DNA from 4 places in the Oceanobacillus sp. AG genome. Region 1 is predicted to be linked to each of the others. Evidence: riboswitches for the same ligand, from Rfam matches in the RefSeq annotation. Region 1 holds a riboswitch; each other region holds the start of a gene.
What was found. Region 1 has a riboswitch for S-adenosylmethionine ahead of GN217_RS09910 (5-methyltetrahydropteroyltriglutamate--homocysteine S-methyltransferase). Riboswitches for the same ligand answer to the same signal wherever they lie in the genome.

Region 1 (2,183 bases):
GATACCTGCGACAATTGTGCTTGCTGGGACGATGTTTATGTTCAGTCAAATGACAGCTGATACTCCGCCTTGGGTTATTATCGTTGGCTTCATGCTCATTATGCTTAGCGTATCTGCAACGATGATGCCGGCTGAAACAAATGGGCTGAATCAGCTGCCGAAGCGATTATATCCGCACGGTACGGCTGTGATGTCCACGCTGCAGCCGTTGAGCGGGGCAATTGGAGTTTCGGTATTTATCAGTATTTTAAATTCGAAACAGGCCAGTTATCTCGCAGGTGTTGCGGATCCTGCGTCTCAACAATCAATAACGCAAGCGATGGTTGTTGCAGTGGAGCATGTCTACTTTATTATCTTTATCATTACGATCATCGCAGTAATTCTATCCTTCGTTGTCTACCGCGCTCGGCCGGTTGAAGAAAATGTTTAAAAAAGGTTGACAATTATCTAAAAGCTATGTAGAGTATAGCTAATAACTTAATAAAGCAAATTTTCTTATCAAGAGAAGTGGAGGGACTGGCCCTGTGAAGCTTCAGCAACAGACATGAATATGTACTGTGCTAATTCCAGTAGCGTCATATGCTTGAAGATAAGAAGAGTAGACACGATACTAGAATCCTCTTCTTATTTTCAAGAAGGGGATTTTCTTATTTTTGCAGATATGAAAGTAGAAATCCTTTCTTCCCGCATAAATGCAACTAGAGCATTCGCCGTAAAAGCTTGGTGAAGACAGAGTCTTCTAATCAAAATATATAATGAAAAGGGGAAATACAATGACGACACTTACGAAAGCGCCATTTCGAGCAGATCATGTTGGAAGTTTATTAAGACCCGAAAGCATTAAGCAAGCAAGAGCAGATTTTCAGGCCGAAAAGAAGTCAGCGGATGAATTATATGCGATTGAAACAGAAGAGATTACCCGAATTGTTGATAAGCAGATTGAAGTTGGCTTAGAGGTTGTAACGGATGGAGAATTCCGCCGTAGATTCTGGCACACTGATTTCCTTGAGCATTTAAATGGCATAGAGGGCTATGTTCCAGAGCATGGTTATCGATTTAAAGGGATAGAAACAGAAAAGTACACAATTCGCAACAACGGAAAAGTGTCATTCAATCCGAACCATCCATTTATTGAGGACTTTAAGGTCTTTAATAAAATTGTTGATGGTCGTGCAGTCGCAAAACAAACGATTCCAAGTCCGAATCAGCTATTCCACCCCGGCATGATGGATGAAACGGTTTATTCTGATATTGAAGATTATGCGAAAGATGTTATTCAAGCATACCGTGATGCGATTCAAGCGTTTTACGATGCAGGTGTCCGTTACTTGCAATTGGATGACGTATACATTGCAGGACTCTCTTCTCCTGAGAAGGAATTCCCTGAAGATGGCTACTCGAGAGAGCAATACATCGACTTGGCCCTCCGCGTAATCAATGGAGTGTTGGATGGTAAACCAGCGGATTTAACTGTCACAACGCACTTATGCCGTGGAAATTACCAGTCTGCATACATGTTCAGTGGTAGTTATGATTTGATTGCACCAACCTTACTCGCGAAGGAAAAAGTGGATGGATTTTTCCTGGAATATGATGACGAACGTTCTGGGGATTTCAAAGCTTTAGCCCATATTCCTAAGGGTGGGCCACAAGTGGTCCTTGGATTAGTTACTTCGAAGTCAGGTGAACTGGAAGATAAGGAAAAGCTTAAAGATCGAATAAAAGAAGCGACACAATACATTCCCAAGGAGCAAATTTGCTTAAGCCCACAATGCGGATTTTCATCAACCCATCACGGAAATAAGTTAACGGAAGAACAGCAATGGGAGAAATTACGCTTTATCGTTGAGTTATCAAAGGAAATTTGGTGATACCAAAATGAGATAATCTTAAGCATTTGGACGGTACACCTGTTATTTAACAAGCAGAAGACTCTCGTGTTTTATACACATTAACGGTCTGTAATACCCCCACTTCTAAACGGGGAAGCCCAACATGTGAAGGTGGGGGGATATACAGTCCGTAAATCCCTGATTCTGTTCAACTAACATTCAGTGGGGAGGGAAGGAACAAGGGGAGGAAACCCCTACTGAATGAAGTTTCACTTTAAGAATTATTTAATAGTGAATGAAAAAGGTCAAAAAAGCAAATTTCGAGCAGTATGTAGCTGCTGGAAGTTTGCT
Region 2 (2,183 bases), on a different contig from region 1:
GTGGAGGAATTAGTCGAGCTGTATGAAGGGCGCAGGAATGCATTAATCGCGGCATGTAAACGGATTGGTTGGGAAGTTGAAGCTCCTAGTGGCTCGTTCTTTGCATGGCTGCCGGTTCCGAGTGGGTATACAAGTGAGCAATTTGCTGATTTGCTACTGGAAAAGGCTGATGTTGCTGTCGCCGCCGGAAATGGCTTCGGGACGTACGGGGAAGGTTATATCCGGATCGGTTTACTAGTTGATGAAGCCCGTCTTGAAGAAGCAGTCGAACGGATTGAAAAACTTAAACTTTTCTCTTAGTCTGAAAGATTACTAAAATAAGAGTTGACGACACGTAACTTTTGCTGTAGTCTATATCAATATAATTAAATAGTTTTATCTCTTATCAAGAGTAGCTGAGGGACTGGCCCGATGAAGCTCGGCAACCTTTTTATGTCAACCATAAAAGAGGTGCTAATTCCAGCAAAACGTGATGTTTTGAAAGATAAGAGAGGACCTCTGAATACATACAAAGCCTCTCTTTCTTTAGAAAAGAGAGGCTATTTTTATTGTATAAGGAACTATAAAGTAAAAGTGTTGTGATAACTTAGGTGTCCAGGGCCAGCCACGTCCGCTCTGCGCCCAGCAACTAGCAGATCTTTTGGTGGGACGAGCAGTGCGCAGTCCCAAACTTCACACTCCTCCAATCGATAAGTCAACATCGGCTCTCTACGTTCGCCGTGTTTCCTTTATCTCATTCCGGAGTGCTCCAGTTTGTACGTTGCTACGACGCACAGGATGTGCTAGTGCAGGTGTTGCGACAGGACGTCGCGTTTTTAACCTGCAAGGGCGCTTCCGCCTTTGTTTATACCAACTATTTCTTAATCTAAAGACAATTGGAAGGGAAAGGTAGATAGATGATCAAATTAGAGAACATCACGAAGGTATTCCCATCTAAAAATGGGGATGTTACAGCGGTAAACAATGTTAACCTTCATGTAAAAAAAGGTGAAATCCACGGTGTCATTGGCTACAGTGGTGCCGGTAAAAGTACCTTGATCCGGCTCGTCAATTTACTAGAAAAGCCGAACAGTGGAACGGTAACGATCAATGGTACAGAGCTAACAGCCCTATCAAATGAAAATTTGCGGAAAATGAGACAGAAGATCGGAATGATTTTCCAGCATTTCAATCTCATGAAGACTGCAACCGTTTATGAGAACGTAGCAACACCACTAAGACTTCTAGGGCTTAACAAAACAGAAGTGAAAGAACGTGTAGAAAAATATTTGAAAATTGTTGATTTAGCAGACAGAGGGGACAGCTACCCTTCTCAATTATCTGGCGGACAGAAGCAGCGGGTCGCCATTGCACGCGCATTATCACAGGAACCGGAAATCCTGCTGAGCGACGAGGCGACAAGTGCCCTTGACCCCGAAACAACGAATTCAATTCTTGATTTACTCCTTAAGATTAACGAAGAACTGGGGATAACCATCTTACTCATTACCCACGAAATGAGTGTCATTCAGAAAATTTGTGATGACGTTTCGGTTCTAGAAAATGGAGAAATCGTTGAACAGCGCTCCAGTATCGAATTGTTCACCGATCCCCGTCATAAGACGACAAAGAAGTTTTTAGATACGATTTCCCAGCGTAAATTATCCGCATCACTCATCAACCAATTGAAACTAAATGGTACGGTGACAAGCCTAACATTTATTGGAGAGAGTGCCGGGGAGCCTTTACTTGCACAAGTGATTGAGAAGTTTAAAGTGAAGCCGAATATTTTAACGGCGAATATTATGGAATTGAAAAACGGGATCGTCGGAAATCTGATCATTCATCTTGTTGGTGAACAGGAACAAATCAATGCCTCCTTAACGTTCTTAAACGATCAAGGGGTCGTGACAGAAGAAGTGGAGGGTGAATAAATAAAATGGAAAACTTTATCGAACAATGGCTGCCTATTATTGGCCAAGCTATCATTGAAACGTTTCAAATGGTCATCATTTCCTTATTTTTTGCGATTTTGATTGGGGTGCCTTTAGGCATACTTGTTGTACTGACACGCCCGGGACAATCATTGGAAAATAAATTCGTCTATCAATTATTGAATCTCGTTATAAACATAGTCCGCTCGATTCCGTTTATTATTCTATTATTCTTTATTCTGCCATTTACGAAATTCTTGGTCGGCACAA
Region 3 (2,183 bases), on a different contig from region 1:
AAGCCGACATCACCTTGCGGACCGCCAAGCACGAAGCGGCCAGATGGATTGATGAAGTATTTTGTATCTTCATCTAAAAGCGCTTCTGGTATAACCGGTTTTATAACATACTCTCGAATGTCAGAAATAATCTGTTCATTCGGAATGTCTTCATGATGCTGAGTAGAAACAACGATTGTATCCACACGAACTGGTTGATTCTTTTCATCATATTCGACGGTAACTTGTGTCTTCCCATCTGGACGTAAATAATCCAATACCCGGTTTTTTCTTACATCGGAAAGACGTCTTGCAAGCTTATGGGAAAGACTAATTGGAAGTGGCATATATTCTTCCGTCTCTTTCGTCGCATAACCGAACACTAATCCTTGGTCACCTGCTCCGATTGCTTCTATTTCTTCTTCCATCTTCCCTTCTCTTGCTTCAAGTGCCTTATCGACCCCACCGGCAATATCAGGTGATTGCTCATCAATTGCAGTCATGACGGCACAAGTTTCATAATCAAAGCCATACTTTGCTCGGGTGTAACCAATGTCTTTCACCGTCTGGCGGACAATTTGCGGTATATCTACATAAGTTGTAGTTGTGATTTCACCTGCTACGAGCACCATTCCCGTTGTAACGACTGTCTCGCATGCCACACGTGCATCTGGATCTTCTTTTAAAATATCATCCAGTATCGCATCAGATATTTGATCCGACATTTTATCAGGATGTCCCTCTGTTACTGATTCTGAAGTAAATAAACGACGATTTGCATTTGCAGCCATTTGGCTTGTTCTCTCCTTTGTAATATGTAACGGAACCCAATCTCCATTCGTTCCATTATTCAAAGCATGAAAATAAAAATCCTTTCCCGCAAGTATGAGGAAAGGATTAATTAGCCTTTCACTCTTATTGTTCAAGGAAAATTCCTTGCAACAGATTAGCACCTTTCACAAATCGTGAGGTTGCTGGGCTTCACCGGGTCTGTCCCTCCACCAGCTCTGAATAAGAATTGAAATTATTATAACCTTATTTAAAAGGGATTCGTTACTTAATAATCGATTACTGAAAAATAGCGTATCATATTTCATTATTTTTTACCAGTTTTATTTTCATACTGTCTGTTCTTTGTTACAATCAAATATAGAACAACATATTGAAATCGTTTTCCAACAAAAATGATAACGAACTAAAATAGGTTACCGACAGTTCTCAAAAAATTTTTCAATTAGTATGGACTATTCCATTTAATGTGTTATACTAATGTCAGATTTAAGATAAGCGATAAGGAGGAAGTTTGCAGTCTTCCTTCAACAAAACCTTTTAAAAGGCAGGAGAATAAGAATGAAAATGGTGGAGAAATCATTGACAAACCAACTATTAGAACACGAGAATTTGAATCGAAACTATTCAGTAGCTCGTCTGGTGGAACGCGTGTTAGATCGAAATGAAGGCGTTCTAACTTCAACAGGAGCAGTAACTGCAACTACAGGTAAATATACAGGTCGTTCACCGAAAGACAAATTTATTGTTAAAGACGAGATTACGGAAGATACGGTTGAATGGGGTCCAGTGAATCAACCGATCGATGAAGCTTCCTTTGATAAGTTACACGAAAAGGTAGTAAATTACTTAATGGAAAAGGACGAAGTTTATCAGTTCCAAGGCTTTGCTGGAGCGGATGAAAAATATCGTTTACCGATCCAAGTAATTAACGAATTTGCCTGGCATAATCTTTTTGCCCGTCAACTATTTATAACACCTACAGAAGAAGAACTTAAAACACATCAAGCAGAATTTACGGTTATTTCAGCACCGCATTTTAAAGCAGACCCTGCAGAAGATGGGACGAATTCAGAGACATTCATCATCATTTCCTTCAAGAAGCGTGTCGTATTAATCGGGGGAACGGAATATGCAGGGGAAATTAAAAAGTCGATTTTCTCTGTAATGAACTATCTGCTGCCACAGCAGGATGTTCTATCGATGCACTGCTCAGCGAACGTTGGTCAAGAGGGTGACGTGGCATTATTTTTCGGCCTATCCGGAACCGGAAAAACGACTCTTTCTGCTGATCCATACCGCCGGTTGATTGGTGATGATGAACATGGCTGGAGTCCGAATGGTGTATTTAATATTGAAGGCGGCTGTTATGCTAAATGTGTTAATCTTTCTGCAGAGAAAGAGCCACAAATTTT
Region 4 (2,183 bases), on a different contig from region 1:
GATTGAAACGATGCTAGTTACACCAATTGCAGCGGGCTACCTTTTCCTGCTACCACGTCAAGCTTTCACTCTGTCCTCTGCTATATCCGGGACAAATCTTTTACTTATTGGCGCAGGGATCGCCACAGCAATTCCACTTTTATTATTTGCTAATGGAGCAAAAGCAATTCCGCTATCTATGGTAGGGATTTTACAATTCATTACACCGACGATCATGCTCTTCCTAGGAGTATTCGTCTATCATGAAGCTTTTTCAATAGAAAAATTTATCGCCTTTTTATTTATCTGGTTTGCATTAATTCTCTATTTAAGCTCGGTATATCATCACCCAGCGAAAAGACAGGCAAATACATAAGAATGGGGTCAGAGCACTTGTCCCAGTGGGACAGATACACTGACCCCAATGTTCCAGCGCCTGCGGGACAATTGCTCTGACCCCCATGTCCCAGACCAGCGGGACAAACGCTCTGACCCCATGTCCCGGTATCAATCTTTTTTAAAAAACCAACTAAAGGGGTTGACATTAGTCTGGATTAAACGTTATAATCATCTGTAAATTTATAAAAGATTTTTAAGTAGCGCAATTAACGCGCTTCTAGCAAATCTGAAGCAAGAAATCTTCTTATCAAGAGCGGCGGAGGGATTAGGCCCGATGAAGCCCGGCAACCTTGAAGTAAGCAATTTTACTTTTAATGGTGCTAAATCCTACAGATCTACCCGGATCTGGAAGATAAGAGGAGGATATGTATAGTAAACTATACGCCCCTCTTCTTAAGGAAGGGGGGCGTTTTAATTATTCCCCTCTCTCCAAAACATTCCAAGCTACATATTTTTCAAAACCAAGGAGGAATTATCAATGTCAGAATTCAACATTTTCAATTTAGAAACACAAGCTCTTCACTCTGGTCAAGAGGAAGCAGATCCAACATCACGGGCAAGAGCGGTTCCGATTTATGAAACAACTTCCTATGTTTTCCGGGATACGGAGCATGCACAAAATCTTTTCGGGCTCACAGAAGCAGGAAACATTTATACAAGAATCACCAACCCGACCGTCGGAGCTTTTGAACAACGGATTGCGGATCTTGAAGATGGTGTAGGAGCAGTGGCAACATCTTCCGGAATGGCTGCTATTACGCTCGCTATTCTAAACATCGCTGGAACCGGTGATGAAATCATTGCGGACAGCAATCTTTACGGTGGAACGTATAACCTGTTCCTAAACACCTTACCGAAATACGGAATCACATTTAAGCTAGTAGACGGAACAAACCCGGAGAATTTCCGTGCAGCAATCACGGATAAAACGAAAGCAATATTCGGGGAAACGATTACGAACCCAAGCTTGAACGTATTTGATATTGAAGCAGTTGCTGAAATCGCGCATGAAAATGGGCTTCCACTCATTATCGATAATACATTTGCAACCCCATTCATCACAAAACCAATTAGCTGGGGCGCAGATATTGTGATCCACTCGGCAACGAAATGGATTGGCGGTCATGGTTCAACTATCGGCGGTGTCGTTATTGACGGTGGACGCTTCAACTGGGATAACCCGCGTTTCCCTGAGTTCACAACACCGGACGATAGCTATAAAGGTTTAAAATACGCAGATGTAGGACCGGCTGCATATGCAACAAAATTACGTGTTCAACTTCTACGTGATATTGGTGCATCACTAAGTCCAAAGAGCGCATTCACTTTCATTCAAGGGCTAGAGTCTTTACAAGTACGTATTGATCGTCATTTGGAAAATACGAAAGAGGTCGTTAAGTACCTAAAGAACCACCCAGCTGTTGAATGGGTCAACTATCCAGGGCTTGAGGAGCACCCATCCTATGAATTGGGGAAAAAGTATTTAAACCGAGGCGCAGGATCTATAATTACATTTGGTATTAAAGGTGGCCGGGAAGCAGGACGTAAGTTGATCGATAACATTACCCTCTGGTCCCATGTGGCAAACGTTGGAGATTCGAAATCCCTTATTATTCATCCCGCTTCAACGACACACCAACAACTAAGTGCAGAGGACTTACAAAAGAGTGGTACGCCTGAAGAGCTTGTCCGGCTATCAATTGGTCTTGAGTCAACGAAAGATATCTTGAAAGACCTTGACCAAGCTATTGCAAAAGCAACTGGTGAAGCACCACAATTCACACCGACTGCGGATGACGCAGCTA

Region 2: linked by a shared signal. The riboswitch ahead of GN217_RS00720 (methionine ABC transporter ATP-binding protein) and the one ahead of GN217_RS09910 (5-methyltetrahydropteroyltriglutamate--homocysteine S-methyltransferase) in region 1 are both predicted to bind S-adenosylmethionine.
Region 3: linked by a shared signal. The riboswitch ahead of metK (methionine adenosyltransferase) and the one ahead of GN217_RS09910 (5-methyltetrahydropteroyltriglutamate--homocysteine S-methyltransferase) in region 1 are both predicted to bind S-adenosylmethionine.
Region 4: linked by a shared signal. The riboswitch ahead of GN217_RS00225 (O-acetylhomoserine aminocarboxypropyltransferase/cysteine synthase family protein) and the one ahead of GN217_RS09910 (5-methyltetrahydropteroyltriglutamate--homocysteine S-methyltransferase) in region 1 are both predicted to bind S-adenosylmethionine.

The regions. Positions count from the first base shown of each region.
Region 1 is NZ_WOWT01000016.1:18,900-21,082, reverse strand. It holds gene GN217_RS09915 (MDR family MFS transporter) at 1-430, shown strand, start outside; SAM riboswitch class I at 493-596, shown strand; gene GN217_RS09910 (5-methyltetrahydropteroyltriglutamate--homocysteine S-methyltransferase) at 774-1,871, shown strand.
Region 2 is NZ_WOWT01000002.1:157,808-159,990, forward strand. It holds gene GN217_RS00715 (pyridoxal phosphate-dependent aminotransferase) at 1-300, shown strand, start outside; SAM riboswitch class I at 380-491, shown strand; gene GN217_RS00720 (methionine ABC transporter ATP-binding protein) at 897-1,913, shown strand; gene GN217_RS00725 (methionine ABC transporter permease) at 1,919-2,183, shown strand, end outside.
Region 3 is NZ_WOWT01000008.1:8,217-10,399, forward strand. It holds gene metK (methionine adenosyltransferase) at 1-770, opposite strand, end outside; SAM riboswitch class I at 892-997, opposite strand; gene pckA (phosphoenolpyruvate carboxykinase (ATP)) at 1,336-2,183, shown strand, end outside.
Region 4 is NZ_WOWT01000002.1:45,350-47,532, reverse strand. It holds gene rarD (EamA family transporter RarD) at 1-355, shown strand, start outside; SAM riboswitch class I at 620-737, shown strand; gene GN217_RS00225 (O-acetylhomoserine aminocarboxypropyltransferase/cysteine synthase family protein) at 857-2,183, shown strand, end outside.